Roseibium sp. Sym1: one gene and its partner. The protein of the gene in region 2 interacts with the protein of the main gene of each other region in a pairwise test. Links are inferred from orthologs where the notes say so. Each region holds a gene or a part of one and is shown on either strand. Other genes may lie near its edges. The genes, in order: ptsN and trkA.

What was found.
Region 1: the proteins of trkA (region 2) and ptsN interact in binary tests that used the Escherichia coli proteins (3 or more experiments, as listed by UniProt). The link is inferred for Roseibium sp. Sym1 from one-to-one orthologs.

Annotation. Positions count from the first base shown.
Region 1 is NZ_CP114786.1:654,593-664,680, forward strand. What follows is about bases 2,821-5,737. They hold ptsN (PTS IIA-like nitrogen regulatory protein PtsN), read right to left. Parts: upstream 4,555-5,737; coding sequence 4,087-4,554; downstream 2,821-4,086. Other genes in these bases: mdoH (glucans biosynthesis glucosyltransferase MdoH), read left to right, coding at 2,821-4,011; hpf (ribosome hibernation-promoting factor, HPF/YfiA family), read right to left, coding at 4,615-5,202; rpoN (RNA polymerase factor sigma-54), read right to left, coding at 5,491-5,737. In the rest of the region: O6760_RS03005 (glycosyltransferase family 4 protein), read right to left, coding at 1-623; O6760_RS03010 (6-pyruvoyl trahydropterin synthase family protein), read right to left, coding at 631-1,029; O6760_RS03015 (zinc-dependent alcohol dehydrogenase), read right to left, coding at 1,067-2,089; more of mdoH, read left to right, coding at 2,236-2,820; more of rpoN, read right to left, coding at 5,738-7,044; lptB (LPS export ABC transporter ATP-binding protein), read right to left, coding at 7,134-7,946; O6760_RS03045 (LptA/OstA family protein), read right to left, coding at 8,029-8,604; LPS export ABC transporter periplasmic protein LptC, read right to left, coding at 8,608-9,258; O6760_RS03055 (ribonuclease D), read right to left, coding at 9,313-9,933. UniProt on the Escherichia coli protein: Seems to have a role in regulating nitrogen assimilation.
Region 2 is NZ_CP114786.1:5,005,736-5,015,856, reverse strand. The notes cover bases 2,459-5,408. They hold trkA (Trk system potassium transporter TrkA), read right to left. Parts: upstream 4,647-5,408; coding sequence 3,270-4,646; downstream 2,459-3,269. Other genes in these bases: ntrX (nitrogen assimilation response regulator NtrX), read right to left, coding at 4,697-5,408; O6760_RS23355 (D-amino-acid transaminase), read right to left, coding at 2,459-3,168. In the rest of the region: mazG (nucleoside triphosphate pyrophosphohydrolase), read left to right, coding at 1-455; GTPase HflX, read right to left, coding at 456-1,739; RNA chaperone Hfq, read right to left, coding at 1,860-2,117; more of O6760_RS23355, read right to left, coding at 2,305-2,458; more of ntrX, read right to left, coding at 5,409-6,064; O6760_RS23340 (sensor histidine kinase NtrY-like), read right to left, coding at 6,054-8,318; ntrC (nitrogen regulation protein NR(I)), read right to left, coding at 8,650-10,089; O6760_RS23330 (two-component system sensor histidine kinase NtrB), read right to left, coding at 10,092-10,121. UniProt on the Escherichia coli protein: Part of the constitutive potassium transport systems TrkG and TrkH. May regulate the transport activity of TrkG and TrkH systems. Binds to NAD(+) and NADH.

The DNA of each region.
Region 1 (10,088 bases), 4.4 Mb from region 2 along the record:
TGCCAGTTTGCGCTGTTCGGCCCGGCAAGACCGGCCAGGGCGTCAAACAGGAGATCATAGCCCTTGCGCGGTACGATCGTGCCGACCGAGAGCAGCCTGACCACATCGCTTGCCAGGTCGCTTGACGGGCGCGCATAGGGCTCCGGCTTGTCGGTGCCCGGCAGGATCGTCGTGATCCGTTCTTCCGGGACCGCGAACAGGTCGTGGACCTGCGCCGCCGTGGCCGGACTGGTGACGATCACACGCCGGACATGGCGCAGGGCCGCCCGTTCGCTTTTCAGAAGCGCTTGAGCTCCCTCTTCATCAAGTCCGTTTTCCAGGCAAAGCGGATGATGGACCAGGGCGACCAGGCGAAGACGGCCGGCCTCGGTGGCTGCGGCCTTGTCCAGAACGCCGAACGCCAGACCGTCCACGACAACAAGCGTAGCGTCCGGCAGCGCGGCCAGCTTGTCGGCCGCTCCGCGAAGCGTTTCGGCCGCCGGATAGGGAAATCCGTCGCCCAACGGAACAAGCCGCACCTGCCAGCCAAGTTCGCGCAGGCCGGAGACAATGCGCCTGTCATAGCCGTAGCCGCCGGTCGGTGTTTCCAGGTCGCCGGGATAGGCAAAAAAGACGGTGGGCATCACCGGATCAGATCGCTGCTTCGTACCAGGCCCGTGCCACGTGGGATTCCGAAATCGTCACCCGGATGGAGGCGAGCTCTGTCCCCGGCCGGCCGAGCCGGTTGTCGCGCGCGGCACCTGCCAGGTGGTCGTGGACATGCCTGGTCAGGAATTCGGTCGTGGTGTTGATGCCGGCAAACTCCGGCACCTCGTCGAGGTTCTTGTAGTTGAGCGGCTCCAGCACTTCCTTCAGGGCTTCATGCGCACGGCCGATGTCGATCACCACGCCATTGGCATCGAGGCTCTCGGCCAGGAAGGCCGCGTCGATGACAAACGTCGCCCCGTGCAGCGCCTGGGCCGGGCCGAAGAGCTCGCCCTTGAAGGAATGGGCAATCATCACGTGGTCGCGTACTTCTACTGCAAACATATCTCTCGTCCTGAAATATCTGTTTTCTTGGGTGGTCTCAGGCTGCTTGGCCGGCGTCGCGGTCATACACAACCAATGCCGCCAGAACATCTGACGTCTTGTTCAACACTTCGGGAAGACGCTCCGGCAGGTCTTCAAAATCGATCCGGTGGCTGATCAGCCTGTCGAGCGCGGGATCCTCCAGCAGCGACAGCGCCGTTTGCAGGCGCCGCCGGTAGGTCCAACGCGCCTGCCGGTCCGCGGGAATGGTGCCGACCTGGCTGGAGACCAGCTTCAAACGGCGGCAATGGAAATCCGCCCCCAGCGGCACCTGAACATCTGCCTCGCCATACCAGCTCATCTCGACGATGGACGTGCCGTCCCCCGCACATTTCAAGGCTGTTGCAAGACCGGCCGAGGTCGCGCTGGCATGAAAGACCAGATCCTGGTCGACCGGTGCCGCCTCCGGAAGCGCAAAGCCGATCCCCAGAGCCTCCGCGACGGCGGCCCGGCCCGGATTGGTATCGACCAGCGTCACTTTTGATCCAGGCAGCCGCCCGGCAACGTATGCGGTCAGGAGGCCGACGGCACCACCGCCAACCACGCAGATGTGATCCCCAGGTGATGGTTTTCCGTCCCATAAAGCGTTAAGTGCCGTTTCCATATTCGCCGCCAGAACAGCACGTTCGGCAGGGACGCCGTCCGGAACCGGCACACAGGCGTCTGACGGGAGAGCAAAGACGGTTTGATGCGGATAGAGCGAAAATACAACGCGGCCGGCAAGTGCGGGGTTCCCGTCAAGAACCCTTCCGACATTGGCGTAACCGTATTTCACCGGAAAGGGGAAGTCGCCGGCCTGAAAGGGCGCTCGCATGCGCTGCCATTCGCTCATCGGAACCTCTCCACGCAACACGAGTCCTTCGGTGCCCCGGCTGATACCGCTGAAAAGCGTCTGCACCAGAACGTCACCGGGCTGCAATTGACTGCGGGCCGCGGGTTCAAGCCCGCATTGCCCAGGTCCGGTGTACCACAGCGCCCGTGCATCGCCTGTGCCGCGCGTCACCGGTGCTTCTGCGGTCATGCTCTATCCTCTCCGGTCATCAACCCTGGGTCTGTCAATTTTAGGACATTTTGACATGCGCACTATTGCGATGATCGCCGCGATTGAAAGTCAAAAAAATGTTTCGAGTGTTTGACATGCCTGTATTCAAAGGATCAACCGCTGCCATGACCACCAGGCGCATTTTCTTCGCCACCCTCCTCGCCACCAGCTTTGCCGGGCTTGCCGCCCTGATGGCCCTGACCCTGTCGCCCGGCGGTTACACGCCTCTCGACCTGTTCATTCTCGCCTGCTTCCTGGTGACGCTGCCCTGGACCATCATCGGTTTCTGGAACGCGGTGATCGGCCTTTTCGTGATGCGGTTTTCCCGGAACCCGGTGACGGCGGTCTGCCCGATCGATCACGGCGATGCGGCACGGCCGCTGACCAGCTCGACGGCATTGCTCTCCTGTGTCCGCAACGAGGATGCCGAAAGCCTCGAGACCAATCTGAGCTCCATGGTCACGCGCCTTGTGCGCGCCGGGCAGGCCGGACATTTCACGCTTTACGTCCTCAGCGATACCGACATGGACGACATTGCCCTCCAGGAACAGCAGATGGCGGCGCGGCTCCAGGAGCGATTCGCGGGCAAGATGGAGGTGATCTACCGTCGCCGCAGCAACAACAAGGGCTTCAAGGCCGGTAATGTCGAGGACTTCTGCGACCGCTGGGGCGACCAGCATGACTTCGCGCTTGTGCTCGATGCAGACAGCTACATGTCCGCCGATGCGATCACCGGCCTGGTGCGGCGCATGGAAATCAACCCGAAAATCGGCATCCTGCAGAGCCTGGTGGTCGGCCTGCCGACCGACAGCGCCTTTGCACGGGTTTTCCAGTTCGGCATGCGCCTGGGCATGCGCTCCTACACGATCGGCAGCGCCTGGTGGCAGGGAGACTGCGGTCCCTACTGGGGACACAATGCCATCCTGAGGATCCAGCCTTTCAAGGACCATTGCCGCCTGCCGGAACTGCCGGGCAAGGGCCCCCTTTCGGGAACAATCCTGTCCCACGACCAGGTGGAAGCGGTGCTGATGCGCCGGGCGGGTTATGAGGTCCGCGTGCTGCCGCTGGAAACCGGCAGCTACGAGGCCAATCCGCCGCATCTCCTGGAGTTCATCCGCCGTGACCTGCGCTGGTGCCAGGGCAACCTGCAGTACCGCCGCCTCGTCGGCATGCCCGGCCTGAAGCCCGTCAGCCGCGCGCAGCTGGTGCTGGCCATCCTGATGTTCCTCGGCTCTCCCGCCTGGATCGGTTTCATGACCGGGGCAGCAGTGCTCGGCATGGTCACCGATTACATGCCCTACAGGGCGGACACGGGAGCCGCCGTGTTCTTCACCGTGCTGACAATGGTGTTCGCGCCGAAACTGGCAACCGTGGCGGATGTGCTGGCGCGCAAGGATCTGAGGAAGGCCTTTGGCGGCCCCCTGCGTGTGCTCGTGAGCGTCGGCGCCGAGATCCTCTACGCCGCCATGCTGGCACCGATCATGGCCGTTGCTCACACACTGTTCATGGGCGGACTGATCTTCGGCAAGACAATCGGTTGGGGCGCACAGGCCAGGGGCGTGCAGCGCCTGCCGGTGCCGTTGGCCCTGCAAAAACTGTGGCCGCAGACCCTGTTCGGCCTCGCTGGGCTGGCCTGGCTGTCCGGTCAGGACATCGCCCTTGTGTGGCCGGTCGTCCCGGTCGCCATCGGACCGCTGCTGGCGGGCCTGATCGCGGTTGCCACCTCCACGCGCACACTCGGCAACATCGCCATCCGCTCGACCCTGTGGCGCATTCCCGAGGAAACCGCGCCGCCTGAAGAATTGCTGGACCTGCACCTGCCCGCTCTCGCCAAGGGCCCCGCGGCCGTCTCGGGCGAACCGGACCTGGTTCAGGGCGACGCCAAGCCAGCCGAGGCGTAGCGACAGGGCGCAACACACAAAAGCAAAAAGACCGGCCCCTGGCCGGTCTTTTTGCATTTAGGAAATTGAACCCGATCAAGCCGCGTTGGACGATGCCAGCGGCTGAGTCAGGAGGTCGTAGATTTCCTGGGTGTCCGACGAGGCACGCACTTCCTGGGTGACCGACGCATCGCGCAGCTGGCGCGCGATCCTGGCAAGCGCCTTCAGGTGATCGGCGCCGGCCCCTTCGGGCGCGAGCAGCAGAAAGACCAGGTCCACAGGCTCATCATCGAGCGCATCAAAGTCCACCGGCTTGTCCAGTTTCGCAAACAGGCCGACGAGACGGTCCAGTCGTGTCAGCTTGCCATGGGGGATTGCGATGCCGTGGCCCACACCCGTGGAGCCCAGTCGCTCACGCTGAAGAAGCGTGTCGAAGATTTCCCGCTCGGAAAGGCCGGTCAGCTCTGCCGCCTTGGCGGAAAGTTCCTGGATTGCCTGTTTCTTGCTCTTGGCCTTCAGGCCGGCAATCACTGCATCTTTACCCAGAAGATCACTAAGATCCATTAGTTCGCCTACTCGTTTCGGAAGCCGGCTTCCCGAAGGAAGCCGGTCCCGTCCGCATCACTATTCGGCGGCCTCGCTGGCCACCAGGGCTGGGTCTATCCAGCCAATATTGCCATCAGCCCGGCGATAAACAACATTGACACCGCCATTTGCCGCATTTTTGAACATCACGACAGGCGCTTCAGTCAGATCCAGCTCCATGACCGCCATGCCGACGGTCATCGTTTTGACTTTCGCGGAAGTCTCGGCAATCACCAGCGGGTTGAAATCCGCAGGCACTTCCTCGTCTTCCTCGGGCGAGGCAAGCACGTAAGATGCCGCCTCCATGGCCTCCCGTTCGTGGCCGTTGTGACCGTGATGGTCCTTCAGCTTGCGCTTGTAGCGCCGTAACCGTTTCTCGATCTTGTCAGCAGCCTGATCGAAGCTGTTGCGCGGGTCCTGATCCTGCGCGGACACTTGAAGTACAATTCCGGTGTCCAGGTGCAGGCTGCATTCCGACTTGAAGCCGGTGCCCTCCCTGCTGAGCGTGACGTGGCCTGTGAAGCCGCCTGTAAAATATTTTTCCAGCGCGTCTTCGATTCGGTCTGTGATGTGTTCGCGCATTGCATCGCCCACATCCACGTTCTTACCCGAAATCCGCAAAGCCATGGGGACCTCTTCTTTTTCTATTGACCGACGGGTCACCGGCGTTCGCCGGTGCTGAAACGCGATACGTTTCAAGCCTACAGAATGGACCAGTCAGCGCCGAAGCGCCATCCCCTGTTTACGCCACGAGGGCGGTCCTATAATTGCGCCGGATCAAAGAGTCAATTGAATATGAATTCTCGCAACAATGTTCAGAAGAAAGCATGTAGTTTCATGGTATTGTTTCCGTGGAAATCTCGGAAACGTTACGATTGTTGCGCCTGCCCGCCCCGGGAAGCAGTCGCCAGGTAACTACAGTTTGCTGTTTTTCTCGCGGCGTCTCTGAACGGAAGAGCCGATTTTCATGGCTTCGCGATATTTGGCGACCGTCCTGCGGGCAATGTCGATCCCCTCATCCTTCATAATTTTGACAATCGTGTCGTCGGACAGAATGGCCTTCGGGTCCTCGGCATCGATCAGCTGCCTGATCTTGTGCCGCACCGACTCGGCGGAATGGGCATCCCCGCCGACCGTCGCCGAAATGGCGGAGGAAAAGAAATATTTCAGCTCGTAGATGCCCCGCGGTGTCGCCATGAACTTGTTCGACGTCACCCGGCTGACCGTTGATTCGTGCATGCCGATGGCTTCGGCGACGGTCTTCAGGTTGAGGGGCCTGAGATGCGCGATGCCGTAGGTCAGAAAGCCGTCCTGCTGCCGGACGATCTCGGTCGAGACCTTGAGGATCGTCCTGGCCCGCTGATCCAGGCTCTTGGCCAGCCAGTTGGCCGTCTGCAGGGAGTCGGTCAGGTATTCCTTCTCGGTTTCATTGCGCGCCGTCTTGATGACCTTGGCAAAATACGTCTGGTTCACGAGCACCTTGGGCAGCGTGTCCGAATTCAGTTCCAGGGCCCAGGTGCCGTCATTGGCGGGCCGGACGAACACATCCGGGACAACCGGCTGGACCAGGGAAGACCCGAAGACACTGCCCGGCTTTGGATCCAGCGCGCGGATCTCGGCGATCATCTCGACAAGATCCTCCTCGTCGACGGCACAGACCTTCCTGAGACCGGCGAGATCCCGCTTGGCCAGCAATTCGATGTTGTCGATCAACGCTTCCATGGCCGGGTCGTACCGGTTCTTGTCGATCAGCTGCAGCTTCAGGCATTCGGCAAGATTGCGGGCGAAGACACCCGCGGGCTCGAAGGTCTGAAGCACGGCGAGCACACGTTCCAAACGGTCGAGACCGACACCGAGCAGCTCGGCCGTCTCTTCGAGGTCGAGATAGAGATAGCCATTCTCGTCCAGGGAGTTGATGAGATGACCGGCTATCAGCTTGTCGGCTTCGTCGTTCAGCGCCAGGTGCATCTGCTCTTCCAGCGAGGTCACCAGGGACGCTTCGTCCGCGACAAAGGCTTCCAGGTTATAGTCCTCGGAGCCGCCTCCGCTGGAAACATTCTTGTAGCTGTCGCCAGCCTTCAATATGGCGGGATCAGGCGAGGCGGGGACGCCGGGCTCGTCCGGGAATACATTTCCGAGATCCGTGTCCATGCGCGAGGCGATGGCTTCCGACCCGGTCTCCAGATCGTTCTGCATCCAGTCGCCGGAGCCAGGCTCGTCCGTGCTGCCGCCCTGCGGTTCGGACGCCTCGGCATAGGTGTCGGCCTGACCTTCCGCGCCGCTACCGCTCTCCGGCGCGGCCTCGCCGGCCTCGCCCTTTTCCAGGAGCGGATTGCGTTCCAGTTCGGCTTCGACATAGGAGACCAGGTCAAGGTTGGACATCTGCAGAAGCTTGATCGCCTGCATCAACTGCGGCGTCATCACCAGTGACTGGCTCTGCCGCATCTCCAGCTTTGTTGAAATGGCCATCTGACTCTTGGTTGCCCGCTGTACCGACTTGGTCTGCTTCTTGCTTCTTTATTGCAAACCGAGTGTATAGCCTAGCGGACAAACTGTCATCAGAGCGTAAACTGTTCACCCAGATAAAGCCGGCGCACGTCCGGATTGGTGACGATTTCCTGGGGCAGCCCCTCGGTGAGCACCTCGCCGGCGGCGATAATGTAGGCCCGGTCGATCAGGCCGAGGGTTTCGCGCACATTGTGATCGGTGATGAGCACGCCGATACCGCGCTGCGTCAGGTGACGCACCAGCTGCTGGATGTCGCCGACAGCGATCGGATCGATCCCGGCAAAGGGTTCGTCGAGCAGCATGAAGGAAGGACGGCTGGCCAGGGCCCGCGCGATTTCCACCCGGCGGCGTTCACCGCCGGACAGCGCGATGCTCGGCGACCTGCGCAAATGGGTCAGCCCGAATTCCGCCAGCAGCGAATCGAGTTCTTCGCGGCGCTTGTGCCGGTCCGGCTCGATCACCTCCAGCACGGCCCGGATGTTTTCCTCCACGGTAAGGCCGCGGAAAATCGACGCTTCCTGTGGCAGATAGCCGATCCCCAGGCGCGCCCTGCGATACATGGGCATCCGGGTGATGTTGAAGCCTTCGAGGGAAATCTGCCCCTGGTCCGGACGGATCAACCCGGTGATCATGTAGAACGTGGTGGTTTTCCCGGCACCGTTCGGACCGAGCAGGCCGACCGCCTCTCCGGGTTTCACGGACAGGCTGACATATTTGACCACCTGACGGCGGCCGTAAGTCTTGCCGATCCCATCAACGACCAGCGCCTGGCTCAGGTCTTCCGCCTCCGGGGCGGAACCTGGGATGCCCCCTTGCAGGCCACTATCGTCCGGTGGAATTCTATTCACTGATGCGCTGTCCATGCATTGGTTGCCGCGGCTTCACATAAGGTCTGCAGGCCCGGCTGTCGAGTCGGCTCCGCAATCAATAATAAACCAACCGAACTTAATTGCCTTCCTGAACGCTGTTGGGCTGGATGCGCACTTTCACGCGGCCACCGCCATTGCCCTGGCCAGACACGTTGCCGCCCCCGGCTGTCAGGTTGGCCTGGCCGGTTTTCAGGTTCACGGTGAGCTTCTTGCCCACCACCACGTTGGGTCCCTGGCTCAAGACGACCTCCTTGCCGGTCATCACCATGACCTCACGGGTCATGTCGAAACTGGCCGCATCGCCACGCGCGGTCTGGTCCTTGGAGGTAATAAAGACCCCGCCGGCCGCTTCCAGACGCGAAATCCGCTGCTGAACCGCGCTTTCCTGTGCCTGCTCCGACCCCGATCCGATATAGAACACCTTGAGGCGCTGGGTCTTCAGGCTGGTCTCGCCCTGGGTCACCACCACATCGCCGACAAATGTCGCGGTGTTGTTGTTGTCCTCGACGCGAAGCTCGCTGGCCTCGATGTCGATCGGATCACCATCATTCGCACCGAAGCCTGCAAAAGCGTCGGAAAAAGTCTGCGCCTGTGCGGTCCCGGCAATCAGGACCGCTGCGGACGCGATCATCAAGCGTTTGAAAAATGTCATTGCCTATTGTCCTTGCGAAGCCGGGTTGAGCGTCATCTTTATGCCATCTGAAAAACGGACGATTCCCTTGGCCTGATCATAATCGAGTTTGCCGGACACAACATGGCCCTGTTCCGACCGGATGGAGACGGGCTCCGATGTCGACAGCGCGCCGTTGTTGAGATCGATTTGCACCTCGGCCAGATCCACAGTGTAGCCTTCACTCCACTCCAGCTGGATACCTTCATAAAGCCTGAGGGTTTCGACAGCGTTGTTGTAGGTCCCCTTCAGCGCGATGATCTGGGCACTCTGGTCCTTGCTGAGCACGATATTGGCCCGGATCGTCTCCAGATCGATAATGCGCGGATCGCTGAGCCTCTGAATGGCCCGGGTGGCCGTCACCTTGTAGGAGCGCTCTCCGTCATGGCCCGACAGTTCCGGCTGGTCCATGACCAGACCCTCGCTGGTCAGCATCATGTTGGTCGCGCCGAACCCGCTCAGGATGTTGAACAGGACCACCAGCCCGATCATGCCCGCGAGTATCAGAAGGCCGGCACCGGGAAGCAGCCAGCGCAAAACATGCACGGCGATGCTGTGGCGGCGCGCCGTCCTTTGCGCCCGGCTGAGGGGCCGCTTGAGGGAAGCTCCTCCGGAAAGGTCTGTGACAGCGCTCAACAAGGTCTCCGAAACTGCGTGGCTCGAGCAGCGAAATATCCGGTCCGCAACCGGTTACGAATGGGCGAAGATGTCCGTTTCTTCCCAGCCCTTGAGGTCGAGTTCGGCCCGAACGGGAAGAAACTCGAAACAGGCCCGGGCAATTTGGCCGCGGTCTTCCCGGTCCAGCATGAATTCCAGTTTTTCCTTCAAAGCATGCAAATGCAGCACATCCGAGGCCGCATACGCCAGCTGAGCATCACTCAGGGCCTCCGCCGCCCAGTCCGAACTCTGCTGCTGCTTGGACAGCTCGACGCCGAGCAGCTCCCTTGTGATATCCTTCAATCCGTGCCGGTCCGTATAGGTGCGCACCAGCTTGGAAGCGATCTTGGTGCACCAGACCGGCGTGACCTGGATGTTCAGATAGTGCCGGAGCACGGCAACATCAAACCTGGCAAAGTGAAAAATCTTGGGTTTCGACGGGTCCGTGAACAAGGTCCGGAGGTTCGGGGCATCGGTCTGTCCTTTCGAGATCTGGATCACGTCCGCGGAACCATCCCCCGGCGACAGCTGCACAACGCACAAGCGGTCCCGGTGCGGATTGAGGCCCAATGTCTCGGAATCCACCGCCACCGCCTGCGCCGCCGTGTAATTTGAGAGATCGGGCAGGTCACCCTTGTGATAGCGGATGGTCATGTCGTTTGGTCTCCTCTGGCCGGACCGGCGCATTCAGCACAAAATCGTTCAGGTTGACCGTGAGGTAGAACATGCCGCCGCATGTGGCAAGCGCCTAGAGCGTGTCCGATTAAAGTTGGATCACGTGATGCTTAAATGCAGGTCAACGGCACCGA
Region 2 (10,121 bases):
CCGAGGAACGCGCCGAAAAGCGCGCCGCCCGTGAAGCCCTCGGTCTTGTGGAGGAACGAAAAGGGTTTCTCGACGACGTGCCGACCGCCTTCCCCGCCCTTCAGGAAGCCGACAAGCTGCAGCGCCGGGCCTCGAGGGTCGGTTTCGACTGGAACGACGCCCGGTTGGTGCTCGACAAGATCCGCGAGGAAACCCATGAACTCGACGAGGAACTTGCCAGGGGCACGCCGGACAGGGACCGCATGACCGACGAACTCGGCGACACGCTGTTCGCACTCGCAAATCTGGCCCGCCATCTCGACATCGACCCGGAAGAGGCCCTGCGCAGGACAAACCGGAAATTCCGCAAGCGCTTTGCCGCCATCGAGGCCCATGCCGATGCAAACGGCACCACACTGGAAAAGATGTCCCTGGACGAGATGGAAGCGGCCTGGCAGGCGGCCAAGAAACGCTGATCAGCCGTCGATGAAGGCGGCGAAGGTTTCCCGGAACGGCCCGCGCTGCTTGTCCGTGACCCGAACCTCGGCGGTCACGAAATCCTCCGCATCGTTTCGTTCCAGCACTTCCGCCATCTGGTAGAGCCTGGCCAGCAAAGCGCCTTCCGCCACCGGGATACGCACGGTCAGAATGTCGTCATTCTGGGCCATGAAGGCATCGATCCGCTGCGAAAGCTGATCGATGCCCTCCCCCGTCAATGCCGAAAGGGCAATCGGACCCTCGTCTCCGGCATCCTCGAGAAGCTTGTCCCGGTAGGCCGGATCGAGGCAGTCGATCTTGTTCCAGACCTCGACAACAGGCGCTCCCGTCAGGGCATCGACGCCGAGATCGGTGAGTGTCTTCTTGACGTCTTCGGCCTGTGCATCCGTGTCCGGATGGGAAATGTCGCGCACATGCAGGATCAGGTCCGCTTCCAGAACCTCTTCCAAAGTTGCCCGGAAGGCGGCAACGAGATGGGTCGGCAGATCAGAGATGAAGCCCACCGTGTCGGACAGGATCACCTCGCGCCCATGAGGCAGCGTCACTTTGCGCAGGGTGGGATCCAGCGTCGCGAACAAAAGGTCCTTGGCGAAGACATCGGATTCGGTCAGCCGGTTGAACAGCGTCGACTTGCCGGCGTTGGTGTAGCCGACCAGGGCGACGACAGGTTGAGGAATCTTCTTGCGTTTCTTGCGGTGCAGGTCGCGGGTCCGGCGCACCTGTTCGAGCTGCTTCTGCAGCGCGATGATGCGTTCCTGGATCTGGCGGCGGTCGGCCTCGATCTGCGTTTCGCCCGGACCGCCCATGAAACCGGCGCCGCCGCGCTGGCGTTCCAGGTGGGTCCAGGACCGCACCAGTCGGCTCTTCTGCCAGGTCAGATGCGCGAGATCGACCTGCAGACGGCCTTCCTTGGTGCGCGCGCGATCACCAAAGATTTCAAGGATGAGACCGGTCCGGTCGATCACCTTGGTTTTCAGGCGCCGTTCCAGATTGCGCTGTTGCACGGGTGATAGCGGGTGATCGATGACCACAAGATCGAGATCCTCGCTGGCCACGATTCCAGCGAGTTCCGCAACCTTGCCCTCGCCGAACAGCGTTGCCGGCTTCGGATTGTTGATCTTGACGACGCCCGAATGAAGGATGGTCAGGTTGATCGCGGCGCTCAGTCCGATGGCTTCTTCCAGCCGGGCTTCCGGGCTGCGATTGCCGCGCAGGTCCGACTGGGCGGCATCCCGCGTCAGCAGGACCGGTTCGATGATCATCGCACGAAAAGGCTGGGGCAGACGGTCCACCCCAGTATTCTTCAATCTCAGCGATTTTTGACCCGGCTCCTCGGAACCGTTTGATTTAGAGAAATCGTCCGCGCGAGACTTCGGTTTCAATCAGCTTGCCTTTTCAGCGTTTTCCTCTGCCTGGTCGAACAGTTGAACAGGACCATTGGGCATTATCGTGGAAATCGCGTGTTTGTACACCAGCTGCGAGTGCCCGTCACGGCGTAGCAGGACACAGAAGTTGTCAAACCAGGTGACCACGCCCTGCAATTTCACACCATTGATGAGGAAAATCGTCAGAGGAGTTTTTTGTTTGCGAACGTGATTAAGAAAAGTGTCTTGAAGATTTTGTGCGCGCTCAGCCATCAGTCTTTTTATCCTATTTGCCCCGGATGCGGCCGAGCATCCGGCGTTTAAGCGGCCTGCCGTCAAAAGCCATTGAACTTCAAAAGCTTAGACTTTGCGGACCATCCGCCTTTTGTCTTGCCCACCAGTCAGGACCGTCTGCCTCGGCCCGTCATTGTCTCGTTTTTCGCAGCCAATAAGGCCAATCGAATCATACCGCCTGCAAATCAGTAGCAGTATGGAAGAGTTCGCGCAATCGGGTAGCGACGGAACCGGGATGCCCGTTTCCGATCATTTTGCCGTCCACACGTGTCACCGGCATAACGACGCTGGTCGCCGCCGTGACAAAAGCTTCCTTCGCGTCAAAGGCCTCTTCCAGGCTAAACGGCCTTTCCTCAAAGGTCAGCCCTTCCTTTTGGATAATGTCCAGGACCACAGCGCGCGTGATGCCGCGCAGGATACCGCTATCGGCCGGCCGTGTCACCACGGCGCCGTCCTTGGTAACGATCCAGGCATTGGTCGATCCGCCCTCGGTAACGAAGCCGTCGGCATCCACATACCAGGCTTCCTTGCCGCCATGTTCCTTGGCGTTCTGCTTGGCCAGCACATTCGGTAGCAGTGCGACGGTCTTGATATCAACCCGCGGCCAGCGGTTCTCCGGGTAACTGACGACTGCAATGCCCTGGGCGGCCTGGGCAGCTGCCGCGGCTGGATTGGTGGACCGCGCCGTGACGACGATCGACGGAGCAACCTCCTCCGGCGGGAAAAAGTGATCGCGCTTGGAAACACCGCGTGTCACCTGGATATAAACAAGCCCGTTGCGGACGCGGTTTCGACGGACAACCTGATGCAGGACGAAATCCACGGCGCTGCGCGTCATCGGCCAGTCGATGCGCAATTCGCTCAAGGACCGGCCAAGCCGGTCCAGATGCCGCGGGGCATCGACAATGTTGCCTTGCCAGACTTCGCAAACCTCGTAAACACCGTCGGCAAACTGATAGCCCCGGTCTTCCACATGCACCGCGGCATCCGCGTGACGTACATACTGACCGTTGACATAGGCAATCCGGCTCATGGGGCCTCCAAATGGCGGGTTCTGGGCGAACCGATTGGTTTGACTTGAAATTTTGACCTTATGGTCAGGTAAATGCAAGGCCTGAAAACCGGCGCCGTGCCTTAAAAGAAGTCAAGGCTGACGCGGAACATCTGCTCAACCTGGCGGACCCGGTTCGCAACCGCAAAGATCACGATCCTGTCCTGAGCCTGGATCTGCAGATCACCGTCGGGGGTGAGGACCTTGCCGCCCCGAAAAACCGCGCCAACGCGAATTCCGGACGGAAGATCAATCACCCGCAACGGCTTGCCGACCAGGGGGGATGTGTCCAGCGCTTCGGCCTCGACGATCTCCGCCGCACCGTTTTGCAGGGAATGCACGCCCCTGATCCGCCCGCGCCGCACATGCTGCAGGATCCGCGAGATCGTCACCGCGCGCGGATTTATGAAGGCGTCGATGCCGAGCGCGTTCGCGAAGGCGGGATAACTCGGATTGTTCAGAAGCGACAGCGAGCGCTTGCAGCCGAGCTTCTTGGCCATGACGGAGGACAGGATATTGACCTCATCCTCGTTGGTCAGCGCCACCATCGTGTCGGCGTCACCGGCATCGGCTTCGCTCAAAATGGTCTGGTCGAGAGCACTGCCGTGCAGGATAACCGAGCGTTTGAGGTCGTCGGCAACGGCCATGGCCCGTTCGCGCGAGGCTTCGATCAGCTTGATCTTCGTGCCCGACTGACGTTGCTCGAGGGCCTTGGCGACATAGAGACCGATATTGCCGCCGCCGGCGATCACGACCTTGGCGGCCTCGGGTTCCTCGTGACCGAAGATGCTCAACGTGCGCCGCACCTGATCCCGGCGCGCAACCACATAAGCAAGGTCACCGGTCAGGATGGAATCGCTGCTCTTGGGCACGAACAGGCGATTGTTGCGGTAGAGACCGACAACGACCGCACCCAGATCGGGAAAGAGTTCCGTCAGCTGGCGCAAGGGCGTGTCGACCACCGGACAGTCTTCCTCGCAGATGATGCCGACCACGACCACCTGGTCGTCGGCAAAGCGGACGGTTTCGACGGCGCCGGGCAGAGCAAGGCGCCGCAGAACCATCTCGCCGACCTCGATCTCCGGCGAGATGATCACGTCGATCGGCATGTTGTCGCGGGAAAACAGGTTGCGCCAGCGCCCCTGCAGATACGACTGTGCACGGATGCGGGCGACCTTTGTCGGGACGTTGAACAGCGAATGGGCAACCTGGCAGGCCACCATGTTGACCTCGTCGTAGAGCGTCACCGCCACGATCATGTCCGCTTCCTCGGCACCGGCCTGCGCCAGGATGTCCGGATGCGCACCGTGGCCGACAAAGCCGCGCACGTCGAGCTGGTCACCGATCGCGTTGATCAGCTGCGGCGAGGAATCGATCACCGAGACATCGTTCTGTTCAGCAGCCAGACGCTCCGCGATGCCGTATCCGACCTGCCCCGCGCCGCAAATCACGATTTTCATGGGAACAACCCTTTCCCGCTCTGCCGTTTCCTACAGGTGTCCACCAGACCTCAGGTCATGCCCAGGGTTTTCAGCTTCCGGTGAAGCGCGGAACGTTCCATACCGACAAATTCCGCCGTGCGCGAGATGTTGCCGTCAAATCTCTTGATCTGCGCCTGAAGATATTCACGCTCGAAAATCTCCCGCGCCTCGCGCAAGGGAACCGACATCAGATGCTCTCCGGTCCCGGACGTCGGCAGGTTGGGAAGCGTCTCGCCGATTTCCGCCGGCAGCAAGTCCGCCGTGATCGTGCTGTCGGGTTCGCCCCGGCTCAGGATCATCAATCGCTCCACATTGTTGCGCAACTGGCGCACGTTGCCGGGCCAGTCGTGGGTCTGCAGAACCGCCATGGCGTCATCTCCGATAGGCCTGAGCGGAATACCCGACGCCGCGGAGATGTAGTCCATGAAATGATGCACCAGAACCGGAATGTCCTCGCGGCGCTCGGCAAGGCCGGGCACACGCAGCGGCACCACGCTCAACCGGTGATACAGATCCTGCCGGAAAAGACCCGAGGCAATATGCTCTTCCAGGTTCTTGGAGGTCGAGGACAGGATCCGGATATCGACTTGCACCTTCTGGGTGCCGCCCACGCGCGAAAAGCTCTGCTCGACCAGCACTCGCAGGATCTTGCCCTGGGTCTCGGCCGGCATGTCGGCGACCTCGTCGAGATAGAGCGTGCCGCCATGGGCTTCCTCCAGAGCGCCGACCTTTCTCAGGTTGCCGTTTTCATCCTCGATGCCGAACAGCTCTTCTTCCATGCGCGCGGGCGTGATGGTGGCGGCATTCAACACGACGAACGGGCTTTTTGCCCGCGGTGAGCTGTCATGGATCATGCGCGCGGCCTGTTCCTTGCCGGCACCGGACGGTCCGACGATCAGGATACGGCTGTTGGTGCCCGCAATTTTCTGAATGGTCTGGCGCAGGTTATGCGCGGCGGACGAATTGCCGATGATCTCGTTGCTTTCACCACTGCGCTGCTTCAGGTCACGGATCTCGCGCTTCAGGCTCGAGGCTTCCAGCGCGCGCTCGACGATATGGATCAGCCGGTCCGCCTTGAACGGTTTCTCGATATAGTCGTAGGCGCCGCGCTTGATCGCGGAAACGGCCGTCTCGATGTTGCCGTGGCCGGATATGATCACCACCGGCAAGTCCGGATCCGTCTCCTTGAACAAGTCGAGCAGCGCAAGTCCGTCCAACCGGCTGCCCATCAGCCAGATGTCCAGGATGACCAGCGAAGGCTTGCGCTCCTTGACGGCGGCGATGGCGCTGTCGGAATCATGCGCGGTGCGCGTTCCGTAGCCGTCATCGTCCAGGATGCCGGCGATCATCTCGCGAATGTCTGTTTCGTCGTCAACGACTAGAATATCATGCGCCATGGGCAGTCACTGTCTGGTTGTGCGGTTCTGTTTCCGGTTCTGCCTCGGCATGAGCAGCCAAGGTCAAGCGAACCAGGGTTCCGGTATCGTCAGGGCTCGATTTGGGGGCGTCGAGCAATTCGATACCGCCCCCATGGTCTTCCAGGATCTTGCGGACAATGGCCAGGCCAAGGCCGGTCCCCTTCTCCCGCGTGGTCATGTAGGGTTCCAGCAGCCGTGCGCGGTTTTCTTCAGGCAGCCCGACCCCGTTGTCAATAACATCGACGACAACCCGGTCTCCGCCGCTGGTTTCTTCCGTGTACAATCGTGCCGTCACCTTGCCCTTGGGCAATTCGTCACCTGGTCGCGCCGCCACCGCCTCCGTGGCGTTCTTGATCACATTCGTCAGCGCCTGACCGACCAGACGCGCGTCGAACACAGCCGGCACCGCTTCGGAGGGCACTTCGGCGGTCACGCTGATCTCGGGATTGGCCACCGACTGCATGAAGGCGGCATCGCGGACAGCTTCGCGCATGTCGCCGGGCACCTTGTTCGGCTTGCGCATCCGGGCAAAGGAGGAAAACTCGTCCACCATCTGACCGATGTCGCCGACCTGGCGCACAATCGTGTCGATGCACTGATCGAAAACTTCGCGGTCGTCCTCGATCTTCTTGCCGTACCGGCGCCGGATACGCTCTGCCGACAGCTGGATGGGCGTCAGCGGATTCTTGATCTCGTGGGCGATGCGCCGGGCGACGTCGGCCCAGGCCGAGTTTCTCTGTGCCGAGACCAGGTCCGTGATGTCATCAAGCGTCACGACAAACCCGTGTTCACGCCGCGTCGACTGTTCCCTGGTGATGCGAACGTTGATCGTTCGCAGCCGCCCGTCCAGGGTGATCTCGACCTGGGTTTCCGGCAGGCGTTCAATGCCGTTCGCCTGAACCTGGGCGATACAGTCCGTCAATTCGGGCACGACCTCAACCAGCGGCTTGTTCAGAATCTGCACTTCGTCCAGTTGCAAAAGCTCAAGCGCGGACCTGTTGATCAGCATGATCGAGGCTTCGTCATCCACGCTGATCACACCCGTCGAAACACCGGACAGCACAGCCTCGTTGAACCGCCTGCGGCGATCGATCTGCTCGTTGGCGGCCAGAAGCGCGTCTCTCTGTCCAAGTAGCTGTCCGGTCATCTTGTTGAAGGTTTCACCGAGATTTGCCAGGTCACCGCCGGACTTTTCGGTCCGCACCTTGACGGCAAGATTTCCCTTGGAGACATCGTCCGCCGCCGAAATCAGCGCCCTGATCGGCGATACCAGCTTGTTGGCAAACCCGAAACCGATCCAGATTGCCGACAACAGCAGCACCAGGGCGACGCCCAGATAAACCAGTGCAAAGGCGACCTGGACGCCGAAGCGGCTGTTTTCCATCTGCTGGTATTGCGACGCACCGGTTTCCGCGAGGCGAAGGTAATCCAACACACGCGGATCGATGGCGCGCACGGCATAAAGGTAGAAATCGTCATAGGCGGACAGTTTCATCACGCCGCCGACGATATTGGAACTGCCCGGAGCGATCAGGATGGGGTCGCCTGACTTTGCCTTGAAGAAACTGTCTGCGGGTGGCAGTGGAACTTCCGCGTTCGGGTCGAGGACGACCCGCGTCACGACCTCCCCGTTCTCGTTGAGGATAAACGCGGCGAGAATGCCTCTCAACGACACCTGTGCCGCAAAGAACTGGTCAAATCGTGTCGGCTCGAAATCATAGACCGCCTTTGCCCTGTCGACATCATTGGTCATGGCGATCAGGTCGCCGCGCAGCACCCTGGCATGCTCCTGCAGGTAGGCCTGCGCCACCGTCAGGGCGTTGTCTATGATTTGCCGGGTGCGGTCCTCGAACCAGCGATCAAGGCCACGGTCGAGCGTCACCGCCGCAAGGATCGCCATGAGAACGGCCGGCACGGCCGCAACCAGACTGAACAGGGCAACGACACGCACATGCAGGCGCGCGGCGGCACGCCCCCTTTGGCGCGCCTGCCAGAGTTTCAGGATCTCGAAGGCAATGACGCCGAGCAGGATGGCGGCAAACGCACCATTGATCATCATCGCCGTCATGATGACATCACGGGTCGGGTCGATCGACGTCAACCCCATCAGAATGGCGAAGGTGACGCCGATGGAAACGAGCGCCACCACCATGATGGCAAGCCCCACGCGTCGCCAGATCCTGCCGGCGGCGCTGGATTGCGCAACGGTCTGCTGTTCAGATTCCAGTATCATTCGGCCTCAAACGCCTTGAACGCACGCACCCGGGCACGCGCACTCCCAGTTTGCGGCAAACTTATCACACAATGTTGCGAAATTGCGACAGAGCAAAAGGCATCTTGAAAAAATGCGGTGGACGACGAAAGCGGGTTGATTAACCTGTTGAAAATACGAAAGGCTTTCAGGTCCGGAACAAATAAAATTCGTCCATACGCCACTCCGGACCGGCCGCGTTTCCGCGAGCGGGTCGGTCAGCCGGGCGGTGGCACACCTCCGCGCACAAACCGCCTCTCGCTGGTGACCAAAATTGTCCCGATCAAATGAGCCCGAATGAACGCGGCATGCTCTAGCGGCTCAGACGCATCACCTGCACGTCCAGGTCCCGGATCTTCTTGCGCAAGGTGTTCCGGTTCACGCCCAGGAGTTCGGCCGCCTTGATCTGGTTACCGCGCGTTGCCGCCAGCGCGGCACTGATCAGGGGATATTCGACCTCCCGAAGGATCCGGTGATAGAGCCCGGGCGGCGGCAAGGCCTCCCCGAAAGTATCGAAGTAACCCGACAGGTAACGTTCCACCGAACTTCCCAGATTGACGTTCTCCGGGGTCTCCTCCTCCATCGAGGAAACGGTCGGCTGGCTCAGTTCCTGTTCAAGGAGGCTTTCACTGATGACGTCCTGCGGATAAAGAGCGGCCAGCCTGCGAACGAGGTTTTCCAGTTCGCGCACATTGCCCGGCCAGCGGTAACGGCGCAGGAGGTTCAAGGCCCCCTGATCGATCTGTTTGGCCGGCAGGCCTTCCTTTTCCACGAGCGAAAAGAAGTGACGGACAAGATCGGGAATGTCCTCGACGCGCTCGCGCAGCGGCGGCAACCGGATCGGCACGACGTTGAGCCGGAAATAGAGATCTTCCCGGAACAGCCCCTGATTGATCAGGTGGCGCAGGTCCTTGTTGGTTGCGGCAATGATCCTGACATCCGTCTTGATCGGCGTACGCCCGCCAACGGTGGTGTATTCACCCTGCTGCAAGACCCGTAGCAGGCGCGTCTGCGCCTCCATCGGCATGTCCCCGATCTCGTCCAGGAACAGGGTACCGCCATCCGCCTGTTCGAAGCGTCCGGAGCTGCGGTTCTGCGCGCCGGTAAAGGCGCCTTTTTCGTGCCCGAACAGTTCCGCCTCGATCAAGTCACGCGGGATGGCCGCCATGTTGATGGCAACGAAGGGACCGTTGCGACGCTTGCCGTAGTCATGCAGCGCACGTGCGACAAGCTCCTTGCCGGTCCCCGATTCCCCGTTGATCATCACCGTCAGATCTGTCTGCATCAGCCGGGCCAGCACCCGGTAGATCTCCTGCATGGCGGGCGAACGCCCCACCAGCGGCATGCCCTCGCCGGCGTCATCCAGGTCAACGGCGGTTTTCTTCTTTGGCTCCTCCAGAGCCCGCTGAACGATGCTGGTCAGTTCCTTGAGGTCAAAGGGCTTTGGGAGATACTCGTAAGCGCCTTTTTCCGAGGCTTTGATGGCCGTCATGAAAGTGTTCTGGGCACTCATGACCAGCACCGGCAGTTCCGGACGCATCTTCTTCATGCGTGGCAGCACGTCGAAAATATTCTCGTCCGGCATGACCACATCGGTAATCACCAGGTCGCCGTCGCCTGACGACACCCATCGCCACAAGGTGGAGGCGTTCGATGTCAGGCGGACCGTATAACCGGCCCGGGACAGGGCCTGATTGAGGACGGTGCGGATGGCCGCATCGTCATCTGCAACTAGAATCGTGCCGCTTGGCATGGTCAATCAGTTCCTTTGCTGGTCGGGCCAGG